DNA from 3 places in the Vagococcus sp. 211 genome. Region 3 is predicted to be linked to each of the others. Evidence: riboswitches for the same ligand, from Rfam matches in the RefSeq annotation. Region 3 holds a riboswitch; each other region holds the start of a gene.
What was found. Region 3 has a riboswitch for thiamine pyrophosphate ahead of ACVWM0_RS08470 (acetylornithine deacetylase). Riboswitches for the same ligand answer to the same signal wherever they lie in the genome.

Region 1 (11,052 bases), 660 kb from region 3:
TTTCTCAAAAGCCATTCTCTCAACGTATGCTTCAGGCGTTTCTGACTCTCTCACACGTTCATCAATATTGGCTGGCTTCACTAAGAAGTCTGCGGTCACTTTTTGTAACAATTCTTGTCGTCTCGGCGAGGCTGACGCTAATATAAGGGCCATTTGTATTCTCCTTTTAATGAGGATCTTGAATCCGTTTAAATAATTTCTCCATGTCTTGATTGGTAAAATGAATCAAGACCGGTCTTCCATGAGGGCAATTAAAGGGATTCTCGCATTCTTGTAGTTCTAAAAGTAAAGCCCTCGCTTGTTTATCATCTAAATAATGATTGGCTTTGATGGATTGTTTGCAACTCATCATAATCGCCTTAGATTCTCTAAATTTTGCCACATCCACTTGACCTTCTTCTAAAAAGATATCAATCATGTCTCTCATAATGGCTTCTTCTTCACCCACAGGGTACCACGTTGGGTGTGAACGAATAATAAAGCTATTGGTTCCAAATTCTTCTAAATGAATACCAATCATGGCTAAACCGTCCAAATGCTCATTGATCGTCATAACATCAGATTTGTCATATTCTAACACAATAGGGACAAGAAGATCTTGTAAATCATCGGTTACTTGACCAATCTGTTCTCTGAAATACTCGTACTTTATCCGTTCTTGAGCCGCATGTTGGTCCACAATATAGAGCCCTTCGTCACTTTGAGCAAACAAATACGTTCCGTGCATCTGACCAAAATACTCTAATTGTGGAAAAGACTCTTTCGATGATTCTTCCGAAACGTCTTCTACACGGTCCTCTATCGTAACCTCTTGTTCTACTTGTTCTTCCACGATAGGGACTGAGTGACTTGCTACCTGGTCCTCTAGTATCGGCATGGGTTGCTTCCCTTTTTCATTTACATCCGTTATCGGATCCGTGTCAGAATCCTTAGGCGTCATATAAAACTCACCACTTTTTGAGTCATAGTTCAACCCACTAGTGTTCGTTGGTCTTTTGATACTTTGAGCGGGTGTCACCTTTCGCTCTCCAATAGGTAATTGAATTTGCTCCATTTTCGGTTCAGGTGACACCCGGCGTTTAAAGGGGGCTGTGTCTTTAACATTTGGGATAAGTAACTCTTTACTTAGTGTCGCTTTTATCCCTCTTTCAATGAGTTCCATTAATTCTTTTTCTTTACTTAAGCGAACTTCCTGCTTGGTTGGGTGAACATTCACATCCACTAAAAGCGGATCCATCTCTATTTGTAAAACTACTAGAGGGAATCTACCTACCATGAGCTTTGATCCATAACCAGCAATAATGGCCTTGTTTAGAAGGTAATTCTTAATGTATCTACCGTTGATGATGATGGACACATAATTTCGACTAGCTCTAGTTACTTCTGGCAAGGAAATATACCCTTCTAACTTAAAGTCTAAATCTTCTTCTGAGACCGGTAGCATTTTTTTTGCCGTACTGACGCCATAAATGCCTGCAATGGTTTGTTTCAATTCCCCTTTACCCATAGTGGTCATCATAGCATTCCCGTCATGAACTAAGCGAAAGGCAATACTCGGGTGGCTCATAGCCAGTCGATTGACAATATCCCCAATTTTAGCTAGTTCTGTAGGCAATGTTTTAACGTATTTCAAGCGAGCCGGCGTATTAAAGAACAAGTGGGATACTGTGATACTCGTTCCCTTTCGCAATGAATGAGGCCTATGATGTACGACCTCTCCTCCAGATAACTCCAAATAAGTACCTGTTCCTTCTCCAGTTGACGTCTCCAAAATCAGCTCAGATACAGACGCAATACTTGGCAACGCCTCGCCTCTAAAGCCTAAAGAACGAATACGGAACAGATCATCTCTTGTGTGAATTTTACTTGTAGCATGGCGCTTAAAAGCGTTAAGTACATCCTCATTGACAATCCCATCACCATTGTCCACCACTTGTATCTTTTTCAATCCGGCTTCTTCAATAAAAATATCTATTTGGGTACTATTGGCATCAATGGCATTTTCCACGAGTTCCTTCACAACTGAGGCAGGGCGTTCCACCACTTCTCCTGCGGCAATCTGATTCGCTAATGTTTGAGATAACTCTTCAATACGTTCCATGTCATCCTGTTCCCCCTTTTGTTATAATTTTTTTTGTAATTCTACTAAGATTGTCAAAGCCTGTAACGCTGTAACATCTAGTAAGTTCAATTGTTTTAATTCATCGATGACTTCTTGTTCTGGTGCTTCTAACCCACTAAATAAAGACAATTGACCTTCTTCAACTTGTGTTTTGACAGGTTGAGTAGGTGTCGCTTTTGGTTTTTCTAACGTGGTCAGAGTAGCAGTAGGGCTCGTTTTTTCTAACGCTTCTAAAATAACGCTCGCTCTTTCTAATAAAGAACTTGGGAGTCCAGCTAATTTGGCAACATGAACCCCATAACTCTTATCTGCTGGTCCTTCCATCATTTTATGTAAAAAGACCACTTCCCCGTCTTGTTCCACAGCTCCTACATGATTATTTTTCAACCCACTAAGCTCTGTATCGAGTTGTGTCAGCTCATGATAATGCGTGGAAAATAGTGTCTTGGCCTTCACTTCTTCATGTATGTACTCAATAATTGACTGAGCCAAAGCCATACCATCATACGTTGCGGTTCCTCGACCAATCTCATCAAATAAAATCAAACTATTCGGTGTCGCATGACGGAGTGCCTGATTGGCTTCCATCATTTCAACCATGAAGGTACTTTGACCTGAAATCAAATCATCTGAGGCCCCGATACGAGTAAATATCTGGTCAAAAATAGGCAAGACGGCCTTCTCTGCCGGAACAAAACAACCAATTTGAGCCATGATAACCGTTAAGGCTAACTGACGCATATACGTGCTCTTACCCGACATATTGGGTCCTGTGATAAGCATAATCATGGTTTCTTCTTCTAAGGATACTGTATTTGGCACGTATTCTTGATGACCTAATACTTTTTCCACCACTGGGTGCCGACCATTTTCCACAAGTAACGTGTGGCGGTTGGGTGTTAAGGTTGGGCGGACGTAATGATACGTTTCACTCACAAACGCTAAACTTTGCAGGACATCCAGACTAGCAATCGCTTTAGCCAATTGTTGTAATCGCTCAATTGACGCCTTTACTTCTTCTCTAATTTTTAAGAACAAATGATACTCTAGTTCTTGTGATTTTTCTTCTGCTTCTAAAATCAAGGTTTCAATTTCTTTTAACTCAGGCGTAATATAGCGTTCAGCGTTTGCTAACGTTTGTTTTCTTTCGTAGCGACCTTCTGGAAGAGAGCCTATATTACTTTTTGTCACTTCGATGAAATAACCAAATACTCGGTTAAATTTGATTTTAAGTGTTTTAATTCCTGTGGCTTCTCGTTCTTTACTTTCTAGTTCCGCAATCCATTTTTTCCCATTTTTCATAGCATCTCTGTACGTGTCCAACTGGTCGTTGTAACCATCTGATATGACGTTACCTTCTGTAATACTCAATGGGGCTTCTTCATTAATGGCAGATTCTATTAAGGCCACTAACTCTTCCATAGGTAGTAAGTTTTCTAATAAATCTTGCCACTGTCCCTCATCTATCCCGATTAAAATCTGTCTCATCCCAGGTATTTGTTCTAAGGATACTTTTAGTTGTAGCAAGTCGCGACCATTCACATTACCAAATGCTACTTTAGCGGCTAATCGCTCTAAATCGTACACTCTTTTCAAATTCTCTTTGATGTCCATCCGTTCAAAATAAGCGCCTAGTAAACTTTCAATCATGTTTTGTCTGGCTTCAATTTGTTTCATTTGAATTAAAGGACGGTCTAACCATTGTTTTAATAGCCTACCCCCCATAGCAGTTTGGGTTTCATCCAATAACCATAGAAGCGTCCCTTTTTTGTCTTTGCTACGGATGGATTGAATCAATTCTAAATTGTATTTAGAATAATAATCCATTTTCAAAAAATGTTTGGGTTCATATACTTCTGCTTGTTGCATGTGACCTAAGCTTCTTTTTTGAGTCTCAGATAAATAAGAGAGCAAGGTTAGTGTTCCTTTTACTAATAAAGGTTCTGCTAACTCTTCTACTAAGAAATTGAGCTCTGAATGATTGAGTATGTCAGACTGCTCTGATATCAAAATAGCCTGTTGCTCAAATTGCTCTGCTAAGGTGTCAGAAATAGGTGTTCCAAGAACAATTTCTTTGGTTTGTAAGCTACTACACTCATTCATAACACTTTCTTCATCGAATAACACACTGGTTTTCAATTCCCCTGTGCTTAAATCAGCGTAAGCAAAACCATATTGCCCATCCTCAATCACTAATCCTGTTAGGTAGTTATTGGTCTTGGCTTCGACTTCTTTTCCTTCCATGACGGTTCCTGGGGTCACTAACTGGACAACTTCTCGCTTAACCATGCCTTTGGTTGTCTTAGGGTCTTCCACTTGTTCACAAATAGCAACTTTGTACCCTCGCTCAACGAGATTATCGATGTAACCTCTTGCCGCATGATGGGGAATACCACACATAGGAATTGGGTCATCCGCATTCCGATTGCGACTAGTCAATGTTAATTCTAATAATTGAGCTGCTTTTTCAGCATCATCATAAAACATTTCATAAAAATCACCTAAACGATAAAACAAAAAGGCGTCAGGGTATTGTGCCTTAATGCCTAGATATTGCTCCATCATCGGGGTGTGTTTGGTTTTTTGAGGCACAGTATCACTCCTTATCTATCTAACCTATTATCTAAATCCTCATTAACACTTTTTTCTAGCTTACCTGTCATATATTGTACCAATTCATTGGCTTCTATCAGTCGCTCACGAAACGTAACTACTAAAGGATGTTCATCAAATTCTTTTTGCAAGTCATTGGCCGCTTTTACTGCCTCTTGCTCAGCAATTGGCTTATCGTAATGAGCGAATTGAACCGCATCTTTTTGCAGTTGTTTAATGTCCTCTACCATTTTTGTTAGTCCTTCATGAGACCCGATTTGAGCTTCTATGGCTTGATAATCCTTAATAACGGGATGTTGATTCAATAATTCTAGAAACTGGTTAAGAGACGTTTGTACTGCTTTTGTATACACATCAGGACGTTCCATTCTTTTCACCTCTTCTTTTTAATCACGAAATGGTCGATCTGGATTAATCATATGCGCTTCTATTTTTTTAGCTTTACCTGTGGTGTCGTCTATATCAATGACACAATACGACAACAACTCTCGTCCCTCTTCCACCACTTCAAAGCGGTGAGGTAAGGCTGTTATAAATTTGTCAATCACAGCGGGTCTTTGCATCCCTAAAATACCATCATAAGGACCCGTCATTCCTACATCTGATAGATAAGCCGTTCCTCCTGGTAATATACGAGCATCATTGGTTTGCACATGAGTATGTGTGCCCACAATCGCGGATACTCGCCCATCCACATACCATCCCATGGCTTGTTTTTCACTGGTTACTTCTCCATGAAAATCAATAAAGATATGATTCGTTCTCTCACGCGCTTCTTCGATTAATTCATCAATCACCGTAAAAGGATCATCTATAGCTGTCATAAAGACTCTCGCCTGTAAGTTAATCACAGCGATTTCCAATTGATTCACCTTAATAAAGACCATGCCTTGTCCCGGTGTCGTTGCCACTGGGAAATTAGCTGGTCGTACCAGTTTTTTAGCATCATCTATAAAGTCCATGATTTGATGATTGTCCCACGCATGGTTCCCTAGGGTCACTACATCTGCCCCGTCCTGTAACAATTTTTTGTATATTTTTTCAGTAATCCCACGACCTGCAGCAGCATTCTCTCCATTCACTACTGTCACTTGTGGACGATACTTTTTCTTTAATTTTGGTAAGTAGGTCGTAATGGCATCTCTTCCCATTGACCCTACAACATCTCCTACAAATAATACACGCATATTTTGTCCTCTTTTCTAATTAACTACTTGCTACATTCTATCAATATTTTGAGACAAATAAAAGGAAACCTCTCCAATTAGCCTCGATTCCTATCAGCATCTTGCTTCCCAATTTTTAACCGTTCTATGTTAAAATGATACACAAGATATCCAAACAACCTAAAGGAGGCGTTATCTATGAAACAACCTATCCTTATTTTCGGTGGTAGCGGTTTTATTGGTCAAGCACTTTGTAAAGAAGCTATCCAGCGAAACATTCCAGTTATTAGCATCTCAAAACACGGTAAACCCAAAGGACATGATCTATGGATGACACACCCTCTCTTAACATGGGTAACAATGGATATCTTTCGGGAATCAGAATGGCGTGACTATGTAAAAAACTGCCGTTGTTGCATTAATTTAATTGGGATTCTTTTTGAACAACCAAAAAAGGGCCTTACTTATGACAAAATGATTGTCCATAGTAACCACCTCATTGCTCAAGAAGCACAAAAACACAAAAAAAATTATCTTTTTCTATCAGCAAAAGGCGGACCTTCTGGCTATGTTAAAGCAAAAAAACAAGCAGAGCAGGAAGCGATGACTTTAACAACTACCACTATCATTATAAGATCGGGGCTTGTGGTGACAAAGCGACAACCGATAACTTATTTACAAGGGGTAGGCATTAAAGGACTCACTCACTGTCCTCTCTTAAAAAAACAAGCCAATAAGGTATATCCCACACCATTAAAGGTACTTGTACCATGTATTCTCAACCATATGGAACAACCAACCTCGTTGCTTGTTTCTGACATTCGATAATAATTAAGGAGCTTACGACATGAATATACTCATCACAGCGGGCGGTACGTCTGAAAAAATTGATCAGGTTCGTGTACTAACAAATCAAGCCACAGGGCGTCTAGGAAAAGAAATAGCTGATGCGTTCAAAAAAGAAGACGTGCACATCTACTACGTTCACGGTCCTCAAGCGGTACTACCAACAGGAGATAACGTGGAGCTAATCCCCATTCACTCTGTCAAAGAGTTATACACACAGATGGAGAAGTTACTAACAACCACGCCCGTTGATTATGTTATCCACAGTATGGCGGTGAGTGATTACCAGGCCAACCAAGCCTTAAGTGATTACGAGCTAGCTCGCACATTAGCAAAAAATCTAAAAAAACAGCCAGACTTATCAGAGGATGAATTAGTAACTGCTATTCAACAAATCCTACATAACCCGGACACATTCACGGATCAAACAGCTAAAAAAATCAGTTCCAAAGGAGAACAACTTGTCTTAATCTTAGATAAAGCACCTAAAGTCATTCAACACATCAAAAAATGGCAACCTAATACCACTCTTATTGGTTTCAAACTACTAGTGGGTGTGAAAGAAGAAGAATTGGTCCAAGTGGCAAGGGAGAGTATCATCAAAAATCAAGCCGATTTTATCCTAGCTAATGACTTAGAAAACATTACAAAGGAAGAACACCTTGGTCTACTTGTAGATACATCAGGTGTGAGACAACGCTTCACAACGAAAAAAGACATTGCTCAAGGAATCAAGCAACTTATCATCAAATAGTAAGGAGTGACATTATTATGCCAACGGTTTTACTTGGCGTATCGGCCAGTATCTCTGCCTATAAAGCAGCCGATCTGACGAGCCAACTAAAAAAACACAACATTAATGTAGAAATTATTATGACAAAAAATAGCACACAAATTATACCTGAACTTACCTTGCAAGTATTATCTAAAAACAGAGTACACACAGATGTCATGTTAGAACATAACCCTTTAGAAATTAATCACATCGATATGGTCAAAAGAGCCGATTTATTTTTAATCGCTCCTGCTTCTGCCAATATTATTGGAAAAATTGCTAACGGCATTGCAGACGACATGTTGTCTACAACAGCACTGGCTGTCCATGATATTCCAAAATGGATTGCACCAGCTATGAATACGTACATGTATCAAAACCCTGCCATGGTGGATAATTTAGCCACTCTAACACGCTACGGTTACGACATCATTGAACCAAAAGAAAGTCTTTTAGCTTGCGGGGATTACGGCAAAGGTGCCCTTGAGGATGTTTCTATCATTGTCGAAAAAATCGTGGCTTATTTTCAAGAATTAAAGGAGAAGTAACATGAAAACCAAACAGTTAACCCTAACCGCTATCTTTATAGCGATTATTATTCTTTTTTCTTTTACACCACTTGGATTCATTAATTTAGGCTTTATCAAAGCAACCTTGGTGCACGTGCCAGTGATTATCGGTTCTATTATTTTAGGGCCTCAAATCGGTGCCCTATTAGGACTCGTTTTTGGTTTAAGTAGTATGTTGATTAATACGATTACACCTTCTATCTTGTCTTTCGCCTTCTCTCCTTTTATCCCTGTTCTAGGGACAACGCAAGGGAGCTTATGGGCCATTGTTATCGCTTTGATTCCTCGTATATTAACAGGAGTCGTTCCTTACTATGTATACAAAGGACTCGTTAACCCTAAAAAAGAGGAATCGAAAAGAATCGCTTTATTTACAGCAGGAGTCACAGGGTCTTTAGTGAATACTATCCTAGTGATGAATCTCATTTTCTTTTTATTCCAAGATGCTTATGCTAGTGCTAAAGGAATCACTGTCGGGAGTGGCTTATATAAAGCCGTTCTAAGTGTCATCTTTATTAATGGTATCCCAGAAGCCATCGTGGCAGGGATTGCAACTAGTACTGTGGCTTTTGTCCTACTAAAGGTCTACTATAAAAATCAGTCTAGAGGTTGACGTATCTTCTCTTCTCACTTGGTATAATTGAGACATCAAGTGATACAGGAGGTGTGACATGAGACAATCTAGAGATTGGACCTATGTTGTAGCAATAATTGCTCTCATTTTTGGTCTGTGGCTAATTCTTCAATTGGTAAGTGGTATTCTAGCCATCATCATTAAATTATTCTTTCCTATTCTTATCCTTTTAATGGTGGTCCAAATGGTCCAACGTCACAGAAACAGGAAACCTTATCGCTGAATATAACAAACAAAAGATAGTAACAAACGACACAAAAAGAACCGATAGTCCCCCTATCGGTTCTTTTTATTTTATTTATGATGGTAACAATAACTTTTTATTTTTTTTCATGGTTAAAATAAGCAGTGCGTATGTAGCTAATCCTGTTAGTATAGCACTTGTTCCATTAATAACGAGAGAATACATCAGCGGACTTAAGCCCCACATTGCATATTTACCCCAAAATATAACACCTGCAACAACATGCCAAACATATCGGCTAATGATTCCTACCACTGTCCCCAAGCCCAAATAGAGATAAACAGAACGACTGTTAGACCTAACTGCCTCTTTTATTTTGTTAGAATACACACCTGCCATTCCGATAAAGGTGTAGGCCAATAAATATTCAATTAAAGCTTGTGATACAGTCAAAATATGGGCTTTCCCCATGACAAAATGCAGTAATCCCCACATCAATCCTGACATTAGAGCTGGCTTAGTTCCCCTTCTAAAAGCATAAACAATCAAAGGAAACATACCTATTGAAATCGAAAAACCTGGACCAAACTTTAGCGGTATAAAGGAAAGTGCCATAGATAGAGCGGCGACAATTGCTCCCTCTAACCAAATTCTATTTTTCTGTTGTGACATAAAAAAATCCCCCTTTTAATGTTTGCCGACCACACAAAAAGGGAGTAATGTCCTTGAGATTACTCCATCACAATTCCTACGAATGTACTAACAAAATCAGGTTCTAGGGTTTAGAATGTCTGAATTCAATCTCAGCTGAAGCTCCCCTTTGTGATGGTAACGGTATTTAGTTATCTATTATTCTCTCATTCATTGGTATATCTGTCAAATTAACGCGTTTATTTGTTATTAAATACCTTTATTTCAATAAATCATTGTCATAAACAGTGTAATCACACCGATAAACAAATAATCGTTTCCCATCTACTAAAAAATTAGTAGATGAGGGAACTTCTGTATCTGATATACGAATGCTATCGCCACTAAATGTCGCCAAGGGGTTACCATCTTGACTTCTAATTAAAATCGTTTTCGCTTTTCCTGTAAATTTATTTTGAAATTCATTGTACATACTATTCATCACAGGAACCGCTTTATTTTGATTATCAATGTCTACCTTTTTAGCATAATCTTCAAAGATATTATCCATTCCTTGCTCGTAGGCAATAAGAGAAGAACCCACATGAGTCATTGATTTCCCGCCTACTGTCAATGCGATAACTTTAGAATCCTTCCGAACTTCACCATCAGATCCTGTCTTATCAAATTTGGTGTCTCGCTCAATTTTGACAGATTTTCCACTGACACTATCAATAAGCTGAGAATTAGTATCATACGTTTGGACAACCATTTCTAATCCTGCAAAGTCTTGTTTAAAATCCTTCATCCAGTTAAACATATCCGTACAACCACTCAAGGTTACAATAAGGCCACCTAATAGTATGACACGGATTATTTTTTTATGTTTCGACATTTTTTAACCTCCCATATTCTTAGTTATTCCTTTTTATTGTAACACTTATCCCTAAATATACGGAAGAATAAATGACCGTTACCTCATTTGATTCTTTCCTTTTATCTGTGCTAAACTTTGATTTAATCTTAGAGAGGAGCCTTTTAACGATGAAACCTGTGTACTCATTTATAGGTGTTGGCCTCATCACTTTCTTACTTATCATCTTATACCAATCTTTCCAATACCCCAATTACTCCTTAAGTGTTGGAAAAGTGACAGACACAGAGACAATAAGTCAGGTAGATACAATGGATCAACACGGTAATCAAGATGTTTTAACCACACAACGTCTTTCTATTCTCTTATTATCAGGAGAGCATAAAGACCAACAGATTACACTCATCAATCACTATGATCAATCTCAAATTAGCACGCAACGCTATCACATAAGAGATGTTCTATTTATGGATATCAATCACACAGATTTAGCTGAATCTAGTATCATTGAAACGAAACGAGATAGCTCTTTGATTATTTTCATCCTTCTCACGGTGCTATTGATATTAGTGGTTGCCAAGCATCACGGAATCAAATTATTTCTTGTTTTTGGTATCAACGCGGGTCTACTGATAGGAT
Region 2 (11,052 bases), 770 kb from region 3:
TATATCTTTAATCACATAGATACCGTATCAGTTAACTCTAATCCCTACATGGTGACCTCGTTTATATTTGTTGGGTGTAATATTGGAGTCTTCTTATCTCCTGTGATACTTAGAGGTTTAGAACTAGTAACAGGTGTAGATAGCCTTAGATTACCTTTTGTTATCTTAAGTGGTATTTTCGCTTTAATGCTAGTCGCTTTAATGACCTATTTTAATCAAAAGAAAAAGAAGAGTGCCTAAGGCATTCTTCTTTTTTGTCTCTATCTACTTCCTTGTAACCACTGATTAAAATTAGCTTGTAATTGATAACCGATGTCTTCAGGTGATTGGTGGAAGACGTTTCCCATAATGTGTAACATGTTTTCTTGTTCTGTGATGTAGTCAACAGAAGGAGAAGCATGCACCCATTTCAGGGCTTCTAGACCGTCAGATTCCATTAATAAGCGTTCAAAAGGGACACGGGTCATTAATTCTACCAAGTAAGGCTCATTTTTGAGGCTAGGTCCAATGGTGAAGTAACAACCAAGAGCAATGTAGTCATCGAGGTAATCAAGTGTACCGTACCAATGAACAAGATATTGGTTAGGATAGTGTTGGATAGTATCTAACACTTCTTTTTCTCTCTTTTTAGTATGGAGAATGACAGGTTTTTTAGTCTGAGAGGCGTACTCTAATTGTTTTTTAAACGTCACCATTTGTGTTTCTAAAGGAACCTTGGTCCATAAATTATCTAAACCAATTTCTCCGATGAATGAGGCCTCATCTAAGGTATTTAGACACTCTTCAAAGGATAATTTGTCTGTATCCCAAGGATGAATCCCAAAGCTTAGCCTTAGGAAAGGGACATTTTTGATGAGAGCTTGATTTTCTTCCCACTCTTTTGGTGTCTGGCAATTAATCATGGCAGGAATATGATGATTCAGTAACAAGGTTAAAAGTTCTTTATTCTTGGATAGATGACAATGAGCATCAATTAAGGGTAAAGTCATTGGTCAGTCCTCCTCAACTTTGGCCAAATGTTGGTAGATAGAATACCTTAAAGGACCCTGATCCGCAAGCCACTCTCTTGTCTGTTGCGTCCCATCAAAGGATAATTCTGAGACAAAAGTACTTGGTTGATGGCCCATAATCAAGATTCTATCAGAAAGATATAAGGCTTCATCAATATCGTGAGTGACTAAAATAATGGTCTTATTTAACTGATGGCTAATAGTTTTTAACCAATCTTGTAGTTGTTGTCTTGTAAAGATATCTAGGGCCCCAAAAGGTTCATCTAGTAATAAGATGTCTCGATCAACTAAAACCGTTCTTAAAAAAGCAACACGTTGTCTCATCCCGCCTGACAGAGTAGTAGGAAGAGCGTATTTCACCTCAGTTAAGCCGAAAATAGCGAGATACTCATCGATTACTTTGGTATCAATGGGAAGGTGATGCAACGTTTGATAAAGGGTGATATTCTCATAAACGGTTTTCCAATCAAAAAGCAAATCTTCTTGAGGCATATAGGAAAAGTGATTGTTTAATCCTGTCACTATCTCTCCATCCACCGAAAAGCGGCCACCACTTGGGGTGAGGGTTCCGGATAAAATGTTGAGTAAGCTAGATTTACCACAACCGCTTGGGCCCAGTATGGAAACAAATTCTTTTTCTTTAATTGTTGTTGTCAGTTCATGAAAAATGAGACGATCTTCGTAAGTTAGTGCCAGTTGATCTAAGTGAATCACATTACTCATCCTTTGTAATAAATTGATTAGTATAAAGCGTGCTAGCAGGAATTTTTTCGCTGATTAATTCATTATCAAACATAAATTCCGTGTAGCTATTCCAAACGTCGTCTGTCATAACGCCCCATTTACTTGGTGTTGTTGCATAATGTTTAGACACGAATTCTTGGGATTTCTTTAAAAACTCTAGGTCATGGTCTGGTGCTGATTTGAATAAAATATCGGCCCCTTTGTCAGGTTCAGCTATTGCAAATTCATAGCCTTTTTTTGTTGCATCCACAAAGTCTTGGATGAGCTCGGGGTCTGTGTCGATTAATTGATCTGTTGTTAAGATAATCGGTGTATAGTAATCTAATCGACTATCAAGGGATGTTAATGGCATAAAATTCAATTCATAACCATCCATCAAAGCTTTAGTGTAATCCCATCCTTCATAAAACCATTTAATGTCAATGTTTTTACCTAAATCAGAAGCACCCACAGCAGGGTTACCAACCATTTTTAACTTTGAAACATCGGCTTTATCATTGAGCATAACAGCTTTCAATGTGGCTTCCTCACTTGCAGATTGCCAGCCAGCATACGTCTTTCCTTCGAAATCTTTAGGAGTCGTAATGTTAGCTTCTTTTAAACTCGCGAAGCCTGATGTGTTGTGTTCTAACACCGTGGCAATGGCTTTAACAGGAATTGGGTCTTTAGACGCTGCAGAGTAGGTCAAGTCTTCTTGGTAACTTAAAGCAAATTCTCCTTTATTAGCTCCTAAAAGAGCCAGGCTGGTACTATCTTGTCCTGGTTCAATAATCGTTAAATCAATGCCTTTTTCTTTATAGTAGCCTTTTTCTTTCGCTACATAGATACCTGTGTGGTTCGTATTAGGTAAATAATCAAGAATAAGGGTGACTTCTTTCAAATCTTTGTCTGTGGTTTCTTTCTTTTCATTGTTTGTGGCACAAGCCCCCAATGTTAATAAAGCCATACTACTGATAACCAACCATTTAATTTTTTTCATTTGGAATCATCCTTTTCTTAATTAGTATATAATGAATAAGTGAAACGCTTGCATTTAGAAGCAAGCTTAATGTCATAATCATAATAATTGACGCAAACACGTTGTCTAGTAGATACCCGTTTTTGGCACGAATCATATAGTACCCAAGCCCCGCTGATGCGCTGAGCCATTCTCCAACAATAGCACCACCAATACAGTAAGTAGCAGATATTTTTAAGCCAGATAGAAAGGCAGGGAAGGCTTCAGGTATTTTAACCCGTTGATAGATTTGTTTTGTTGATGCCCCGTATGTTTTTAGTAAGGTAATCTTCTTTTGATTCACATTTTTTAGGCCATCAGTAAAAGCAACTGAAATAGGAAAGAAGCACATCAGGACGACCATTAAAATTTTTGGGGTCATACCGAAACCAAACCAAATAGAAAAAATAGGTCCTAACACTAAAATAGGAATCGTTTGAGAAATAACTAAGTGGGGGTAGATGGTCCACTTAACAGGTTGAAACGCATCCATCGCAATCCCGATAACAAGAGCAAGTATGGCCGCAAGTATCAAGCCAATCAATGCTTCAGTGAGTGTCACAAGACTGTGGGTTAATAAGACATTAAATTCGGTGATTAATGATTGAAAAATCTGTGTTGGGACAGGTAAGATGTAAGCAGGGACTTTTAATAGTCTGCCAAGTAATTCCCATATGCCAACAAAAATAATTAAACTACTGGTTGGATAGATCCAACGTTTTTTCACATAGAGTCAACTCCTTAACAATAAAAAAAGACCAGGGGAGCCCTCGTCGAATGGTTGTGGTATACACAAAGTCTCCCTACGACGGTATTAACCGACAGGTTCTAAGGGTCAAAGTTATTACTTACTCTCAGGCTAACACGTAGCCTCCCCTGATCTATTCATTTATAGGTGAAGTGTAACATTAAAAAAAATGGGGGTCAATTTATTTTAACATTTAGTGAGGAGGAAGCAGTTATGACAAAGAAACATCTGTACGATATAGAGCTGATAACCATAAAGAATAACAAGAGAATTAACAACAATCGTCATTCTTTTTCACTAATTTATTCTCTCCATGGCTCGTTTGAATTAGATAAAGAAGGCACACTAGATTATCTTAATGAGGATAATTTTTATTTAATGAATCATTCTGATTCGTTAATGATTAAGAATAATAATCAGCACAATCATTTGCTTCACGTCCGTTTTTATTTTTCTGAGATAGAAAAAATCATTGCTGATGATTGGCGTCCCTTTTTTAACGATGTAAAACTTGTTTATATGGCAGAAGAAGAACGAGTGATTTTCAAAGAAAAATTTTTTCGTTTTATCTTAGATGCTTTCGAGGTAAAAGAAGCGGTACAGCCCTTTATTAGCACGAGTTATTTACTAAGTTTTTTACAATACATGAATAAAACAGCTTTGGTAGTGAATCATACTAAAGCTTACAACCTAGATATAGATAGCGGTCATCCTAAGATTCAATCCATGATAGCTCATATTGAAAAACATTACGCCAATCGCTTATCCTTAACTGATTTCGCTAAAAATGATTATGTTTCAGAGGCCTATCTGTCTCGTCTTTTTAAGGAAGAAACAGGTATTACGTTTTCACGTTTTGTGGACCAAGTTAGGTTACAACATGCGACAGCGGATTTAAGACAAACAAGTTTACCAGTAATCACAATCGCACTAAATAATGGCTTTCCTAGTGCTAAGCGTCTGACAGAAGTGTTTAAGAAAAAATACCATGTCACTCCTAATGATTACCGGAAAAAAGAAAGTGCTAAAATAAGAGGGAAACAAGAACCATTGGTAGAAGAGGAAAGTTATCATATTATCCCTCAAGAAGAAGCGGTTCAATTCATCGCTCAGTATATGTTGTCTCAAAATATCAAACAAACGGGAGCAGTCACTTCGAAGAAACATACGATTTCGGTGGAACAGGAGCAGTCAGGTTCTTTCAATAAGCCACAAAGAGTGATAAACATTGGGCTAGCTGAAAATGGGTTATCAGAAGATGTCCGTCAACAAATACGTATTCTACAAGAAAAAATTCCTTTTGATTACATTCGTTTTTTTGGCTTGTGTGAAGAAGTTGACCATCAGCATTATGTCATCACAGATAAACACGTTAACAATTACCGATTATTCTCCTTTATCAATGAGATGAGACTGCAGCCGATGATTGTCTTAACGGTAACGGAGCAAACAACCCTTGAAGCATGGCAAGAGCAGCTCTGTTATATTCGTCAGATTATTCAGGGATACGTTCATTTTGAGGCAAGCTTTAGGCTTGGGTGGTACATAGAAATTAATGTAGCAGAACATGATGTATCTAGCAGTGTCCTTCGAAAATTATACGATATGACCTATGATTTTTTACATGAGAATTTCACCACGGGTCATGTGTCTCTTAATATTAACCACCGTGAGCTTTCTGTGTTTAAAGAAGTCATCGCTCCTTTAATAATCGCGCAACGGGTACCAGATATTCTCTCGATTAGTTACCGTGATTATGCCCTTAAAAGTGACAGGTCACAAGGGAGCCATGTTCTTTTTTTAGAAGAATTGGATGCGTTATTGGCATTATCAAAAGGAGCATACAATGATAATCCACCTAAGCTATTTGTGACAGAGTGGAACATATTAGCTAGTGACAATCATATTCTTAGTGGTACTTTTTTTAGGTCTGGGATTGTTCTTAAGGCAATGGTGGAATTATCACATAGAGTGGACGGTGTTGGTTTTTGGTTGAACCTTGAAAGTGAAGCGACGGTTACTAAAAAGAGCAAAGATTCCAATTTATCTGTATTCCTTCATGGCCCATTGAAACGCCCTTTATATTTTGTCTTAACTCTGTTGGACCGAATTGGAGAAGACATTATTTATCAATCGGAACGGTATCTTGTGACCAAAAAATTTAATTCTTACTATTTGTTGTATTATAACTATTATTTTTTAAACCCAACAGATACAGCCTACGAAAATTTATGGAAAACCAGCCAAAAAGAAGAAGTGTTTCAGTTTGTTGACTTGCCAAAGGGGCGCTATTTAGTTAAGGAGTTTTTGTTAGATAGTCAACATGGTGGCATTTATCATCAGTGGTTAAAAGCGGGCGGATTTACAGAGATGGATACAGATGTTCAGGAATATTTATTGCAATCAGTGGTTCCTGATTTTAATATGAAAGAGATCGTCGTAGATGATGGGACCATTGAGGAACAAATTACCTTAGAAATGAATGCTTGTTATCTTTTGATTATGAATAGAGTCGAATCATTGGAAGAAAAATTAAGAAAGTAAGAAAAAGACCGTCTTATTATTACTTTCTTTTGTATCATGATAAAATGAAAAAAAATAACCCCTGATAAGGTTAGATATGAACACGACAAGAGTCTGTCAAAGAATTAAAATAAAAATGTGGAAACGTTTGAGTGAGGTGCAGTATGAAAAAAGTTTTAGTATTACATACCGGAGGAACGATATCAATGGTGCAAGAAGAGGGAGGTTCTGTGGGGTTATCTCAGAGTCATCCCTTAGCTGAGACCATGAGTTTACTTCCTAAAGATATAAAAGTGCAGGTAGAAGAAATTTTTAATCTACCTTCCCCACATATCACGGTGACAGAGATGCTGAAATTAAAGGAGAGAATCGTCAAAGCGCAAGAAGAGGCTTTCGATGGTGTGGTTATCACACATGGGACAGATACATTAGAAGAAACAGCTTATTTCTTAGACATTAGTTTTGATAAAAAAATAGCGGTTGTCTTAACGGGTGCCATGAGATCAAGTAATGAAATAGGCTCAGATGGCTTATACAATTACATGAAGGCCATTGTTACAGCCGCAGATGATAAATCAAAGAACCAAGGGGTACTGGTAGTGATGAACGATGAGATTCATGCGGCTCGGTTTGTGACTAAAACCCACACAACCAGCGTAGATACCTTTAGAACACCAACCTTTGGACCGATTGGTATCATTTCGAAAAATCAGATTATGTTTGTTAAAGAGGTTGTGGAAGCTTATACCTATGACATCTCAACGGTTGAAGGAAGAATTCCTTTAGTCAAAGCTTATGCAGGAATGGATGGGTTTATTTTTGAAAGTCTGTTAGAGGCAGATATTGATGGATTGGTTATTGAAGCTTTAGGTGCTGGTAATTTACCACCAGGCGTCTTGCCTTTCATCCAAAAAATAATAGACAAACAGATTCCTATTGCCTTAGTCTCACGCTGTTCAAACGGCATTGCCCAAGACATATACGATTACGAGGGTGGCGGTATTCCATTGAAAAAAATGGGAGTCATGTTTGTAAGTGGTCTGACAGGACCAAAAGCTCGAATCCATATGTTAGTTGGTCTCAATGCGCAATTATCCCACGATGAATTTCGTCAATTTATGACAGAATAAATTTAAAGGAGATAACCGTCATGTTTAGGATAGAAAGAGATAGTATTGGAGAATTGCAGGTGCCGATGGAAAGTTATTATGGGGTTCATTCAATGAGAGCCCAAATTAATTTTCCTATTACGCATCAAAGAATGGACACAGATTTTATTGTCAGTTTGGCTCAAGTAAAAAAATCTGTGGCGTTGGCAAACCACACGCTGGGGTTATTACCAGAAACAAAAGCGAAAGTGATTATCCAAGCGTGTGATGATGTGATTGCCGGACGTTTTCATGATCAAATGATTGTGGATCCCGTTCAAGGAGGTGCTGGCACAAGTAGTAATATGAATATTAATGAGATTATTACAAACCGTGCCATTGAATTATTAGGTGGACAAAAGGGCGATTTCTCCGTCATTCATCCTAACGATGACGTGAATAAAGGGCAATCGACGAATGATGTTTACCCAACAGCGGGTAAATTAACCATGTTGAAAAAAATACCCTTATTAATGAATGAACTGCAACGATTGAGTGATGTGCTGGAACAAAAAGCACAAGACTTTAAACATGTAATGAAACTGGGACGTACTCAATTGAGCGATGCGGTACCCATCAGCTTGGGAGAAGAATTCCACGCGTATCATTCTGTAACTAAGCGTGGGATGAAACGTCTCGAACATGTGAAACAAGAAATGGAAGCGGTTAACTTAGGTGGGACAGCTATCGGAACAGGTATTACAGCGCATCCTGAGTTAGCAGAAACGGTGATTCCTTATCTTAATGCGATTACTAAGGAACACCTGACGACTGCGGATGATTTAGTAGATGGGACCCAACATATCGAACAATATGTTGTGTTATCAGATACATTGAAGGCTATTGGAATTAGTTTATCTAAAATTGCGAATGACATTAGACTACTGTCTTCTGGACCTAATTCAGGGATTGGGGAAATATCCATCCCAGCCAGACAAAATGGGTCTTCCATTATGCCTGGAAAAATTAATCCAGTGATCCCTGAGGTAGTCAGTCAGTGTGCCTTTATTGTTATGGGCAACAATACCATTATTGGTACAGCTGCTGAAGCGGGACAATTGGAATTAAATGCTTTTGAACCCGTAGTGTTTTACAAATTAATAGAATCCTTTCAAGTCTTGACTAATGGTATTAGCACGTTTACAGATCACTGTGTGGTAGGAATTGAAGCCAACGAGGCTCGCTGCTTTGATAATCTGGAACGCAGTACCTATCTTGCTACCGTTTTGTCTGAGACTATTGGCTACACACGTGCTGCTGATTTAGCAGATGAGAGTTTACGAACTGGTAAAACGATCAGAGAAGTGGCTATGGCTCAAGGGATTGATGTGGAAGCAAACATTGACTTACTGAAAAAAATCCAAGTTTAGAAAGAGGTCTGACAGGTGAATAAAGTAGAAGAGGCATTAAAAGTACACGAAGAACATAAAGGGAAAATAGAGATAACAAGTAAGTTACGTGTGACAACGAATGACGAATTAGCTTTGGCTTATACTCCAGGCGTGGCAGAACCATGTAAAAAAATTGCAGAAAATCCAGAAGACAGTTATAAGTATACGTCTCGGGGGAATTTAGTGGCTGTGATTTCTGATGGGACAGCCGTGTTAGGATTAGGAGATATTGGTCCTTTAGCTGCGATGCCAGTAATGGAAGGTAAGGCTATTTTGTTCAAAGAATTTGCAAACATTGATTCGATTCCTTTAGTCTTAGATGAAACAAACCCAGATAAATTAATTGATATTATCACAGCTTTAGGGCCTAGTTTTGGTGGGATTAATTTAGAAGATATTTCGGCGCCTCGTTGTTTTGAGATTGAAACAGCATTAAAAAAACGTCTAGGTATTCCTGTGTTTCACGATGACCAACATGGGACAGCCATCGTTGTGGCAGCGGCTTTAATTAATAGTTTAAAATTAGTCGATAAAAGGATGTCTGAAATTAAAGTTGTATTAAATGGTCCAGGAGCAGCTGGGACAGCCATTATTAAACTTTTACAAGCCTTAGGTGTGACTAATGTTATTGCGTGTGATAGTCAAGGGATTTTATCCAAGGAACGCTTGAATTCTGTGACAGCTTACAAACAGGCCCTTATCGAGACAACGAATCCTGAACAAATAACAGGTGGTTTAAGTGAGGCACTTATTGGAGCTGATGTGTTTGTAGGTGTGTCCGTAGCTGGGGCGTTGACCACAGACATGATCAAAACCATGACCCCAGATCCTATTGTTTTTGCTTTAGCTAATCCTGTCCCTGAAATAATGTATGAGGAAGCCATAGAGGCAGGGGTTGCTGTTATGGGCACAGGGCGTTCTGATTTTCCAAACCAGATAAATAATGTTTTAGCATTTCCTGGTATTTTTAGAGGGGCTCTGGACGTTAGGGCAACAGAAATTAACGAAGAGATGAAAGTGGCAGCGGCTTATGGGATTGCTTCTCTGGTTGAAGCAAGTGAGCTGCGTCCTGATTATGTGATACCTAATGCTTTTGATAGACGTGTGGTTGACTGTGTGGCGACTGCGGTTGCTGAGGCGGGGATTAGAACGGGTGTTGCTAAGAGAGAATAAAAGGAGTGTGTACGGACAGTGACTGATAGAATAGAAACAGATTCTTTAGGCGATGTAAAAGTACCTAAAGAAGCAATGTGGGGCGCTCAAACAGAGAGAAGTCGTCAAAATTTTAAGATAGGTCAAGATATCATGCCTTTAAGTGTTATTTATGGCTTAGTTGAAATTAAACGGGGGGCAGCGATTGTCAACGAAACGTTTGGAATCCTCTCCACAGAGAAAAAGGAGGCCATTGTTTCGGCTTGTGATGAGATATTAAGGGGAGAATGGAATGAGGCATTTCCGCTAAAGGTTTATCAAACAGGTAGTGGTACGCAGACTAACATGAACTGTAATGAAGTGATTGCACGGATTTGTCAGCTGAAAGGTGTAGACATTCATCCAAACGACCATGTCAACATGTCTCAGAGCTCTAATGATACCTTTCCCACTGCCATGCACATAGCAGCTTATAAGGAGTTGACAACCCGCTTAATCCCAGAATTGGATGAGTGGATTCGTGTGTTGGCTCAATTAGAAAAAGACAATGCTACGGTTATAAAAATCGGGCGTACTCATTTACAAGATGCCACCCCTTTAACTTTTGGCCAAGAAATTAGTGGTTGGAAAACCATGATTGAAAAAGGCAGACATTTTTTAGTATCAAACATGAAAGAAATCGCGTATTTAACAATTGGCGGTACGGCTGTTGGTACAGGATTAAATGCTCCCAAAGGATTTGATCGAGTGATCACTCAAGAAATAAGGGAACATACAGGTTGTCCTTTTGAATCTGAACCAAATAAATTTTATGGTTTAACCAGTCATTCAGAGCTTGGGATGGTTCATGGTATTATTCGTTCTTTAGCAGGAGATGTCATGAAAATAGCCAATGATATACGGTGGTTAGCGAGTGGGCCTCGTGCTGGATTAGGGGAAATCAACATTCCAGAAAATGAGCCAGGAAGTTCCATTATGCCAGGGAAAGTGAACCCTACTCAGGCAGAAGCGTTAACAATGGTTGTGTGTCAAGTGATGGGAAATGATACAACCATTCAAGTAGCTAGTAGCCAAGGGAACTTTGAATTAAATGTGTATAAACCTGTGATTATTAATAATTTTTTAGAGTCTGTACAATTAATGACAGAAGGCATGATTTCCTTTAGAATTCACTGTTTGGAAGGAATTGTTCCAAATATGCCAGAAATGGAACGTAAGATGACTCAGTCTTTGATGTTAGTCACTGCTTTAAGCCCCCATATTGGTTATGAACAAAGTGCGAAGGCTGCAAAATACGCACATGCTCATGAGTTAGAATTAAAAGAAGCAGTCTTACAAC
Region 3 (11,052 bases):
AAATTATATTATCCGGGTACGATGAATTTGAAAATGCCAAACTTGCCATGCGTTATGGGGTGAAAGATTTTTTAGTTAAACCCATTGATTTAGTGGAACTTAGGACATGCTTAGTTGAGGTGAGCTATGATATTCAATCTGAAAAAAATGAGCAAGAATTTGTCGCATTGGAGCATTTTGATGTTTTACAAGATGTGAGGTATTCAAGAGATGTGGTGGTAAGCCAAGTTTTGGCTTTTATTAGTGACAATTACGCGACAAAATTCACGACAGCCGAGCTAGCAAAAGAATTGAATTATAGTGAAAGTTATATCTATTCTAAAATAAAACGCCATTTGGAGATGCCTCTTAGTGATTATTTGAATCGCTACCGAATCAAGATGGCAGTGAACTTGTTGATGGAATCCCCTGATTACCTTATTTATGAGGTTGCTAACAAGGTTGGGTTTTCTGATTATAAGTATTTTAACAAGGTATTTAAGAAATACATGGGCATGACTGTTTCTGAATTCAAGGAGAAAATTCTATAGAGTGTAGAATTTTCTCCTTTTTGTATAGAAAACCACCTTATGAAAGCGTTTTTGTCTAGGTATAATAGCAAGTATAAAATATAGGGGGTACTAAAATGAACACGTTTAAAAAAGTGAGTTTGGCAGCAGTGGCATTATTAGGAATCACAGCATTAACAGCTTGTGGAACAAAAGATGACAAGGCAACAGAGGATGGGAAAGATAAAGGAAGCGATACATTAGTTATCTACTCACCTAACTCAGAAGGATTAATCAACGCAACGATTCCAGCATTTGAAGAAAAATACGATGTAAAAGTCGAACTAATTCAAGCAGGAACAGGCGAGTTATTCAAAAAAATGGAGAGTGAAAAAGAGTCTCCTGTGGCAGATGTGATTTTTGGAGGATCATACACACAGTATGAACAAAATGGTGACTTATTTGAAGAATACGTAGCGTCAGAAAACGACGAAGTAGTTGAAGAATACCGTAACACAACAGGTTATTCAACACCTTACACATTAGATGGTAGTGTCTTAGTTGTGAATCCTGATTTGACAAAAGGGGTTAAAATTGAAGGCTATGCTGATTTATTAAATGATGAATTAAAAGGAAAAATTTCAACAGCAGACCCAGCTAACTCATCAAGTGCGTTTTCACAATTAACAAATATGTTAGCTGTTATGGGGGGTTTTGAAGATGAAGGATGGGAATACGTGAAAGATGTGTTCACATTAGTGGATGGAAAAATCAGCTCAAGCTCATCAAATGTATACAAAACAGTAGCAGATGGGGAAATGGCTGTTGGATTATCTTATGAAGACCCAACGGTTCAATTATTAAACGACGGAGCAAACGTTGAAATTGTGTATCCAAAAGAAGGTACGGTTTTCTTACCAGCCAGTGCAGCGATTATCAAAAATGCTAAAAACATGGACAACGCTAAAAAATTCATGGATTTCATTATTTCTAAAGAAGTACAAGATACATTAGGCCGTGAAACAACGAACAGACCTGTACGTATTGGTGCTGAAACAAGTGATAACATGAAACCATTAGATCAAATCAAGACAGTAACAGAAGATTACAGCTATGTGATTGAACATAAAGAAGAAATTGTTGACAAATATAACGAAATTTTTGTGGAAACACAATCTAAATAAGGGGTAATACGATGAGTGAAATTCGAATAGAACATGCGAAAAAAATGTATGGCGATACAACAGTTATCGATGATTTGAATGTGACTATACCGGACGGGATCCTTTTTACTCTTTTGGGTCCCTCTGGTTGTGGGAAAACGACATTATTAAGAATGATAGCAGGCTTTAACTCAATTGAAGGTGGGGATTTTTACTTTGGTGACCAACGAATTAACAATGTGGAACCAAGTAAGAGAAACATTGGCATGGTGTTCCAGAACTATGCCATTTTTCCTCATTTAACGGTAAAAGATAATGTGGCTTTTGGTTTGAAACAGAAAAAAGTATCTGCCAGTCACATGAAAACCGAAACACAAAAGTATTTAAAATTAATGCAAATTGATGAATATCAAGACCGTAAGCCATCTAATTTAAGTGGGGGACAACAACAGCGTGTGGCCTTAGCGAGAGCCTTAGCGATTACACCAGAAGTTTTATTAATGGATGAACCACTGAGTAACTTAGATGCAAAATTACGTGTGGATATGCGTCAAGTCATTCGAGAAATTCAGCATGAAGTCGGGATTACCACCGTATATGTTACCCATGACCAAGAAGAAGCCATGGCCATATCTGATCAAATTGCGGTAATGAATAAAGGTGAAATCCAACAAATTGGTAAACCGAAAGAATTGTACCACCGTCCAAGCAATGAATTTGTCGCAACCTTTATTGGCCGGACTAACGTGTTAGAAGCAAACCTAGTCAACAAAGATGGTCAAGGGGTTCTTGTGTTTGAGAATGGGTATGAGTTATCTTATCCTGTACTGAATGATCACGAAGAGCAGAAGGTTCGTGTGAGTATTCGTCCGGAAGAATTCGTTAGAAGTGAAGATGGCGAGATTAAAGCTGAGATTGTAGACAGTTTATACCTTGGTCAAACCACAGAATACATCGTGAACTTACCCTTTGCTGATCGTTTACAAATGAGTGAAGAATCAACCTTTATGGAAGATTTGGGTCATGGTGATGAGATTCGATTAAGCATTAACCGTGATAAGATTAATGTGTTCAACGAAGATGGTACAGTGAATCTGTTGGAGGTGAAGTAGCCCGTGAAGGAAAAAAAGACCTTTAATATTTGGACAGGCTCTTCTTTACTAATTTTTATCACGTATTTGTTATTTTTAGTCTATCCAATTATGACGATATTAGGTCAGTCTTTAATTAAAGATGGCAAAATATCCTTTGAACAATTTCAAACGTTCTTTTCAAAGAGCTATTATTTTTCAACCTTATTTAACAGTTTTAAAGTATCAATTACGGCTACTTTTTTTGCTTTAGTTCTAGGTACATTGTTAGCTTACCTATTTACCATGTACCAATTTAAAGGGAAGAAAGTCTTGCAAATATTGATTATTATTGCGTCAATGTCTGCTCCTTTTGTGGGGGCATATTCATGGATACTGTTACTTGGACGTAATGGTGTCGTCACCAAATTTTTAACCAATGTGCTGCATTTTCCACAACTAGATATTTATGGCTTCTCAGGCATTGTGTTAGTGTTCAGTTTACAATTGTTCCCATTAGTTTTTTTATACGTAAATGGGGCATTTAAAAGCATTGATAATTCAGTATTAGAAGCAGCAGAAAGTATGGGAAGTCGCGGGTTTAATCGTTTCTTTAAAGTGATTTTACCGTTACTAACACCAACGCTTTTAGCAGCAGCGCTCCTTGTTTTTATGAGAGCTTTTTCTGATTTTGGTACACCTATGCTAATTGGTGAAGGATATAGAACTTTCCCTGTATTGATTTATACTCAATTTATTAGTGAGGTAGGTGGCAACGCAGCTTTTGCCTCGTCTCTAGCCATCATTGCTATTATGATTGCGTTGACTATTTTCTTAATTCAAAAGGCCTTATCGAATCATTTTAGTTTTAGTATGAATTCACTGCATCCGATTGAATCAAAAGAAATGACAAAAGGTAAAACAGCGGGAATCTACGCTATTGTTTACGGCATTGTTGGTTTGGCAATTTCACCTCAAGTGTATTTGATTTATACTTCATTCTTGAAGACATCAGGAATGGTCTTTGTTCCAGGGTATTCACTGAACAGTTACAGACAGGCTTTTGACCGAATGGGATCAGCGATTATTAACACCATTCGCATTCCTTTAATGGCCTTAGTGATTGTATTAATCTTTGCTATTTTTATTTCTTACTTAACGGTTCGAAAGAAAAATGTGTTTACTTCATTAATTGATAGTTTAAGTATGATTCCATATATCGTGCCAGGGACGGTATTAGGGATTGGGTTTATTACGTCATTTAATACAGGAATTGGCGGTACGGGTTTTCTAGCGATTACAGGAACGGCTTGGATTATGGTCATTTCTCTTTCTGTTAGACGATTACCTTACACCATACGCTCCTCTGTTGCGAGTTTGCAACAAGTGTCCCCAAGCATTGAGGAAGCGGCAGAAAGTTTAGGAAGTGGTCGGTTGAACACCTTTTTCAAGATTACAGTACCAATGATGATGTCAGGGATTATTTCAGGAGCTATTTTATCTTGGATTACGATGATTTCAGAATTATCTACGTCCATCTTGTTATATAATGTTAAGACCAGAACCATGCCGGTGGCTATCTATACAGAAGTTATTCGTGGAAATTACGGTGTCGCAGCAGCATTATCAACGATTTTAACGGCTATCACAGTCGTGTCACTATTGATTTTTATGAAGGTATCAGGTAGTGATGATATTACGTTATAGATAATTAAGAAGAAAGACAAAACAATTCCCCTTGTTTTGTCTTTTTCTTTTTATTGGGATGATTTAGTGTACAATGAAGTATAAAAATAAATGGAGGATGGTTATGAAGAAAACATTAAGTGTTGTTATCACATGTCTTGCTCTTGTTACCCTGATGGTTGGGTGTGGAGGGAAAGGTCTAAGTGGGAAAGAGGCTGCCACAGTCTTTATGGATGCAGAATTTTATGGGAAAGAAACAGAAACATACAAGGAACACTTTGGTGTGGCTATAGACAATATGGAAGAAGACATCAAAGCAGGATTAGAATTTAGTCTTGGTGGGATAGGCATTAGTGACGACGTTTTGACAAGCGTTGCTAAAGACATGATGACAGCGATTAAAGACAAAACGAGTTTTGAAGTGACGGAGACGAAAGAAGTAGGGGAAGAGACAGTTACAACTATTGCTATTAAGGGATTGGACCTAGAAGGGGTAACGACAAAAGCAACAGAGGCAAGTACAGAAGCTCTTGTATCCATCCTAAAAGACAAAGGTTTTGCTATTGATACCTTGGAGGATTTAGCTGAATTAGAAGAAGAACAAGCAACAGAAGCTATTGAAGTGATGCAAGACCCAGAGATTATGACCCAAATGTTAGATACGGTATTACCTCAATTAATGACTAATATTGAGCCTTCAAAAGAAAGTAAAAACGTAGATGTTACTTTAGTGAAACATAAAGATATCAAACATGGTTGGGAAATAAAGGATAGGGAAGCGACGATTTTACAACTTGTTTCTGTTTATCTTTCGGTTTATTAAAAAAAGAGTCGTAACCAATCATTGATTGGTTACGACTTTTTTTAATCAGGCAAGACTTTATTTAGAACAATGGCAACGATGGAAGCTGTCGCAATTGGCGAACTAAATAAGTATTGTACAAAATCGGGTAAGGTTTGAATGAAATCCTTTGGAATCAAAATTAATCCTAAAGCAACAATCATAGGGATAGAGATAATGTACATTTGTTTCTCATGAATGGGCACCTCTTTAATTACTTGCATTCCACTGGTTGCAATGATCCCACAAACAACCACAAAGACTCCGCCGATGACAGCTGAAGGAATGGAAGAAATCAGCATCGCTAATTTGCCGGAAAAACCAAAAACAATGAACCAAATACCTGCAGCACCGAAGACTTTTTTACTAGCCACGCCAGTAATCGAGATGATGCCTGCATTTGTTGAATAACCTGTAACAGGGGTAGAACCAAGTAAAGCTGATAGCATACAGCTAATCCCTTCACCAATCACCCCACGATTAATCGTTTCAGGTGTTAATTCAGAATCTGTGACTTTACTAATAGCAAACCAAGTTCCCGTGGTTTCTGCGAGTAAGACAACGTAAATAATAATCATCGTTAAGATAGCAGACAAATCAAAGTGAAGGGGTGTATGGAACAAAGCGAGTTGTGGCAATGAAAATAAAGGCGCATCACTCACAGCGCTTAAGTCTAGCACACCTAATAATTGAGAGACCACAGACCCGACAATTAACGCAATAATAACGGAAGACACACGGAAAATACGTCCTTTATCGCCTAGTTTGGTTCCCAACATAGTTAAGGTAATTAACGTCGCTGACGTGATAATCGCAATCAGTAAGTTTTGATTAATGTCCCCAGGGGCGTTAAAAATATTATCCGTTAAAGCAACGGGAATTAAAGACAGACCTACAACATAGATAATCGTTCCCCCAACAATTGGTGGAATGAAGGAATCAACGAGTTTGTGGAACATACCTGTGAGCCCTAAAAGTGTCACAAGCACCGCTCCCACCAGACTAGCACCAAGTACCGTTCCCCAACCCATATCTCCTGTTTGATTGGCAAAATAAACCCCGACGATTGCGCCAATTGGTATGAAGGAAGGCCCTTGGGCGATGGGGATTTTCATAAACAAGAAGGTTTGAATGAGCGTCCCGATACCAGCGGCTAAAAAGGTTGCTTGAATCAAACTAGAGCTACTTGCTGGGCTTAAACTTAATGCTGAAGCAATAATGAAAGGAACGACATAGACATCCATGGCAAGGACGTGTTGAATTCCTAGGAAAAGCGATTGTGGGGTAGAGATAGGCTCATCCACCCCAATGGTTAAATGTGATTCTTGTGACTGAGTCATGACTAATTGTCTCCTTTTTTACTATGAACTAGGTTTCCTTGAACCCAGACTTCTTTAATATGTTCAGGTTGTACTAAATACAGTAATTTTTGAAAAATAGCTTCTAAGGGTGTTTCTTCTTGGATAAAAGAGTGTCCTGTGCTTATTACTTGAGCATCAAAAGCATAGCCTTCAGCTAAACGTCCAATAGGAAGATCTAATGCTTCTCCCCCACCTGCTGTCGCCAGATAAAATGCTTCATTTAAGGTAAGAGAGTGTGGGGCTTCTTTTTGATCTGATAGGATACGAGAGACCATCACTGTTTGCTTGATGTTGTCATACAAACTAGGTGAAAAGCCGCCAGATATATCAGAGCCTAGTCCGACATCTACTTTAAACTCGTTGATGAGTTGTTTCACTCGTGTGATTTGGTTCCCAAAATAAACATTAGAAATAGGACAATGGGCGACGGCTGTTCCTGTTTCCGCAAAGATTTTTGCGTCAGCATCTGTTAAATGACCGCAATGAGCCATGACAGATTTGTCTCCCAATAATCCGAATTCTTGTAACATTTCTGTGTCTGTTTTACCAAATCTATCTAGCACATAGTCATGTTCCCACGTGCTTTCACTACAATGAGACTGTACGTGGACATCGTATTTAGTTGCTAATTGACCTAATCCGTACAAAGCATCATCTGTACAACTGGGAATGAAGCGAGGCGTCACAACGGGATACACCCCTTGTTTGGTCTCCATATTTAATGCCTGTACTCGTTTAATAAAGTCTTCAGTGTCTTGTAGAGCGGCATGGGTAGAGGTGTCACGGTAAAAGTCAGGATTGGCATCAGTATCATCCATCACAACTTTACCTACAAGTCCACGTTGGCCTTTTTGAGCACAAATGTGTGCTAATTGATAGCTACTCTCTTTATGGGTGGTGGCGAAATAAAGGCCAGTGGTAGTTCCTAAAGAAAGCAAAGTCTCTACTAAGTCCTCGTAAACCCGTGTGGCGAAGGTTAAGTCATCGTATTTCGCCTCTAGTGGGAAAGTGTAGTCGTTTAGCCACTGGTATAAGGGTTTATCCAGAGCAAGACCAGCCTGAGGCCACTGAGGGGCATGGATATGTAAATCAATAAAGCCTGGTAAAAGGTAATGATTATCTGGTACGACGTATAAGGTACCAGAATAGGTTGCTTGCTCTAGGATGCTAGTGTATTGAGCATCTCCAGGAGAAAGCACCTTTTCGATGGCACCTTCTTTGTTCAAACAGAACAAAGAATTCGTTAAAATAGCCACATCAGTGGGAGTAATACTAGAAAAAGCGGTTCCTTGAACAACTTTGTTAAACACGAACATTACCTTCTTTCTTGTTGTTAATATAAGTGATTATAGCAGAAAAATAAAAAAACATCTTGTTTTTATTGAAATGACATCATATTTTAATGATAATGTTCGTGTTTTATTTAATGTTTGTCATGGAATCTGAGAGAAGGAAACGGATAGTATTTGGTATATTGTGATAAGTATGAGATAGTTGTAGTAGACTTAACAGGATAGTCAGGAATTTTTCTTCCCTCTAAAAAGAGAATGACTGTCTTTTGGAACGTGAAGACAGTGCAATAAGAGTGAATAGATGAAGCGATAAAGAGGAGATGGCATTATGTCAACATTAGATGACTTAACAGGTTTAGTAGAATCGTTCAATAAACGATATACAAAAAAATATTTTGAATCACTAGAAAGAAAAAGACAGTCCTTTGTGACTGATTTTTCTGTAGAAAAAATAAAAGAAATGACGCTTGAAGAATACGCTATAGGACAAGGTAAAAAAGCGAATTTTTGTTATCGATTTGAAATCGATTTAAAGGACTTGGGAATCATGCTTGGCAGTCCCACGAGAAAGTATGGTATCTTTTTTAGTAAAGCAGAAGATGACATGCGTTCAACTGAGCGATACGAAGGTGGTAACTTTGAATTATTACGTCAGGACATCCTAACACTATTAGAGGATGGTAAAAATGAAAATTATGAAGGGATTGAACAGTCAGCTTTACATCCTTTATTTAGAAGTAAATTATTGGCTGTGTATTACCCAAAAGATTATCAATACATTTTTTCAGAAGAACACCTGGATGATTATTTAGAATGGTTTGGTCAAGACCCAACTGCATTTGATTCTATCTTATCTAAACAATTATATATGGGTCGGATAAAAGAAGACCATCCAGTCTTCTCTAAGTTTAGCCCCTTGGCGTATAGAATGTTTTTAGAAATGGCGTTATTTGATGATTCGAAATATAAACAGGAAAATGTTAATACATTACCTGGTTATCTGGAGGCAGAGGATGCCTTAGATCAACGTAGCTTGAATATTGTTATGGAAAAATTCCTAACAGATGGTAGGGAAAGAGTGTTAAGTTTCACACCGCAACCAAGCATTATTATTGAAGAAACAGAAATAGCTGGGAAAACCCATTTTGTCAGAGATCCAGAGATAGCTGAAATTGCGTTGGAAATGTCTGCTTTTAACTGTGAAATTGATCGAAAACATAAGTCTTTTGTTGCGGTTAAAACAAATAAAAATTACGTGGAAACGCATCACTTAATACCGATGTATCATCAGGAATCTTTTGAATACAGTTTAGATGTTCCAGGTAATTTAGTTATTTTGTGCCCGACATGCCATAGAACGCTACATTATGGTAAAAGTAAAGATAAAAAGGAATTAATTGACAAATTATACAATCGTCGAAAAAATTACTTGAAAAATTCTGGTATCCCTCAAACGATTGAAGAGATGTATGAACTCTATGACATCGTTGATGCGTAATACCTTGTATTATTTTCTTGAATGTTTATAGTGCTTATGACATAATACGTATAACTAAATAGTCACCACTAGGGGTGTTTTGTAAAAAAACTGAGAGAGACACAGGTCTTAACCCTTTAACTTGATCTAGTTAATACTAGCGTAAGGAAGAGGTGAAGACGTGCTGTTTTTTATTTCTATCTTTCCGCACACATTCCAACCACTTCTCAAGCTAGAAGTGGTTTTTTATTTATGTAAAAGAGAGAGGGTTGTGGAAAATGGAAAAAGGAATTGAACGATTACTAGACGAAGTTGAAGGAAGACAATCAGAGTTATTAGATCTATTGAGTACATTAGTACGATTTGAAACCCCTGCTCCACCTGCTAGGAATACAGGCGATGCCCAAGAATTTGTGGGTCATTATTTAGAAGAGTTGGGGTATGCTGTGGATAAATGGGATATCTATCCTGGAGATCCTAATGTCGTAGGCGTTAAAAAAGGGACACAATCAGATGACTACCGAAGTTTGATTATTAATGGTCACATGGATGTTGCTGAAATCAGGGAGGACGAGCAGTGGGAAACCAACCCTTTTATTCCGATTGTTAAAGAGGATGTGGTCATTGGAAGAGGGACAGCAGACATGAAAGGCGGTCTAGCAGGTGCTTTGCTTGCCTTGAAATTATTGAACGACGCTGGGCTGGAGTTGAAAGGTGATATTACCTTTCAATCTGTCATTGGAGAAGAGGTTGGAGAGGCAGGAACATTGCAGTGTTGTGAGCGAGGGTATGCCGCAGATTTTGCATTAGTCGTAGACACGAGTGATCTGCATATTCAAGGGCAGGGTGGGGTTATTACTGGGTGGATAAGGGTGAAGAACCCGCGAACGTTTCATGATGCAACACGTCGTAACATGATTCATGCTGGAGGTGGATTGAATGAAGCCAGTGCCATTGATAAAATGACTGTCCTTATGCGAGGCTTAAGAGAGTTGGAAGACTTGTGGGCTGTGACAAAAAGTTATCCTGGCTATCCTGCGGGAACAAACACGATTAATCCTGCTGTTATTGAAGGAGGCAGGCATGCTGCTTTTATTGCAGATGAATGCCGATTATGGATCACGGTTCATTTTTATCCCAATGAAACGCATGAAGAAGTAGCTAAAGAAATAGAGGAACATTTATTAAGAGTGGCTCAGGCTGATCCTTGGTTAAGAAGCCACCCACCTACTTTTGAATGGGGTGGACAATCAATGATTGAAGATCGTGGTGAGATTTTTCCTTCTTTAGAAATTGATAAAGAACATCCAGGCATCCGGTTGTTAGAAACGCAACATGAAACTATTCACAATCAAAAAGCCAGTGTAGATGTGTCTCCCTCTGTGACGGATGGTGGGTGGTTTGGACACGCTGGTATTCCCGCAGCCATCTATGGACCAGGTGATTTTTTTCATGCCCATGCTGTTAATGAGCAAGTATCAATTAAACAATTAGTCTCGTTCACTAAGACGATGTTATTGTTTGTCTATGAATGGAGCAATACGACAAAAGAATAAAGGATAACCAAATTTTTTAATCAGTCTCCTGACTCGATTGAGAAATTTGGTTATTTTGATGTTATACTATAGTCACCTTTTATGGACAAAAGTGAAGAAGGAGAGAGAGACTATCAAC

Region 1: another riboswitch for thiamine pyrophosphate. It lies ahead of thiT (energy-coupled thiamine transporter ThiT); the one in region 3 lies ahead of ACVWM0_RS08470 (acetylornithine deacetylase).
Region 2: another riboswitch for thiamine pyrophosphate. It lies ahead of ACVWM0_RS04965 (ABC transporter permease); the one in region 3 lies ahead of ACVWM0_RS08470 (acetylornithine deacetylase).

What each region holds. Positions count from the first base shown of each region.
Region 1 covers NZ_CM150475.1:161,623-172,674, reverse strand. Annotated here, with positions in the region: gene ACVWM0_RS00940 (Maf family protein) at 1-153, opposite strand, end outside; gene mutL (DNA mismatch repair endonuclease MutL) at 167-2,101, opposite strand; gene mutS (DNA mismatch repair protein MutS) at 2,123-4,714, opposite strand; gene ACVWM0_RS00925 (YlbF family regulator) at 4,726-5,103, opposite strand; gene ACVWM0_RS00920 (TIGR00282 family metallophosphoesterase) at 5,122-5,922, opposite strand; gene ACVWM0_RS00915 (NAD-dependent epimerase/dehydratase family protein) at 6,100-6,729, shown strand; gene coaB (phosphopantothenate--cysteine ligase) at 6,749-7,501, shown strand; gene ACVWM0_RS00905 (phosphopantothenoylcysteine decarboxylase) at 7,519-8,070, shown strand; gene ACVWM0_RS00900 (ECF transporter S component) at 8,072-8,704, shown strand; gene ACVWM0_RS00895 (hypothetical protein) at 8,763-8,948, shown strand; gene thiT (energy-coupled thiamine transporter ThiT) at 9,024-9,581, opposite strand; TPP riboswitch at 9,638-9,739, opposite strand; gene ACVWM0_RS00885 (DUF5052 family protein) at 9,820-10,434, opposite strand; gene ACVWM0_RS00880 (YibE/F family protein) at 10,584-11,052, shown strand, end outside.
Region 2 covers NZ_CM150475.1:991,430-1,002,481, forward strand. Annotated here, with positions in the region: gene ACVWM0_RS04945 (MFS transporter) at 1-240, shown strand, start outside; gene ACVWM0_RS04950 (TatD family hydrolase) at 261-989, opposite strand; gene ACVWM0_RS04955 (ABC transporter ATP-binding protein) at 993-1,724, opposite strand; gene ACVWM0_RS04960 (ABC transporter substrate-binding protein) at 1,726-2,733, opposite strand; gene ACVWM0_RS04965 (ABC transporter permease) at 2,720-3,478, opposite strand; TPP riboswitch at 3,535-3,639, opposite strand; gene ACVWM0_RS04970 (helix-turn-helix domain-containing protein) at 3,713-6,043, shown strand; gene ACVWM0_RS04975 (asparaginase) at 6,187-7,152, shown strand; gene ACVWM0_RS04980 (aspartate ammonia-lyase) at 7,173-8,540, shown strand; gene ACVWM0_RS04985 (NAD(P)-dependent malic enzyme) at 8,556-9,734, shown strand; gene fumC (class II fumarate hydratase) at 9,753-11,052, shown strand, end outside.
Region 3 covers NZ_CM150475.1:1,759,045-1,770,096, reverse strand. Annotated here, with positions in the region: gene ACVWM0_RS08510 (response regulator transcription factor) at 1-530, shown strand, start outside; gene ACVWM0_RS08505 (ABC transporter substrate-binding protein) at 626-1,672, shown strand; gene ACVWM0_RS08500 (ABC transporter ATP-binding protein) at 1,684-2,763, shown strand; gene ACVWM0_RS08495 (ABC transporter permease) at 2,767-4,428, shown strand; gene ACVWM0_RS08490 (DUF5105 domain-containing protein) at 4,532-5,230, shown strand; gene ACVWM0_RS08485 (uracil-xanthine permease family protein) at 5,272-6,588, opposite strand; gene guaD (guanine deaminase) at 6,591-7,919, opposite strand; gene ACVWM0_RS08475 (HNH endonuclease) at 8,230-9,399, shown strand; TPP riboswitch at 9,460-9,564, shown strand; gene ACVWM0_RS08470 (acetylornithine deacetylase) at 9,657-10,934, shown strand; gene ACVWM0_RS08465 (DUF4767 domain-containing protein) at 11,026-11,052, shown strand, end outside.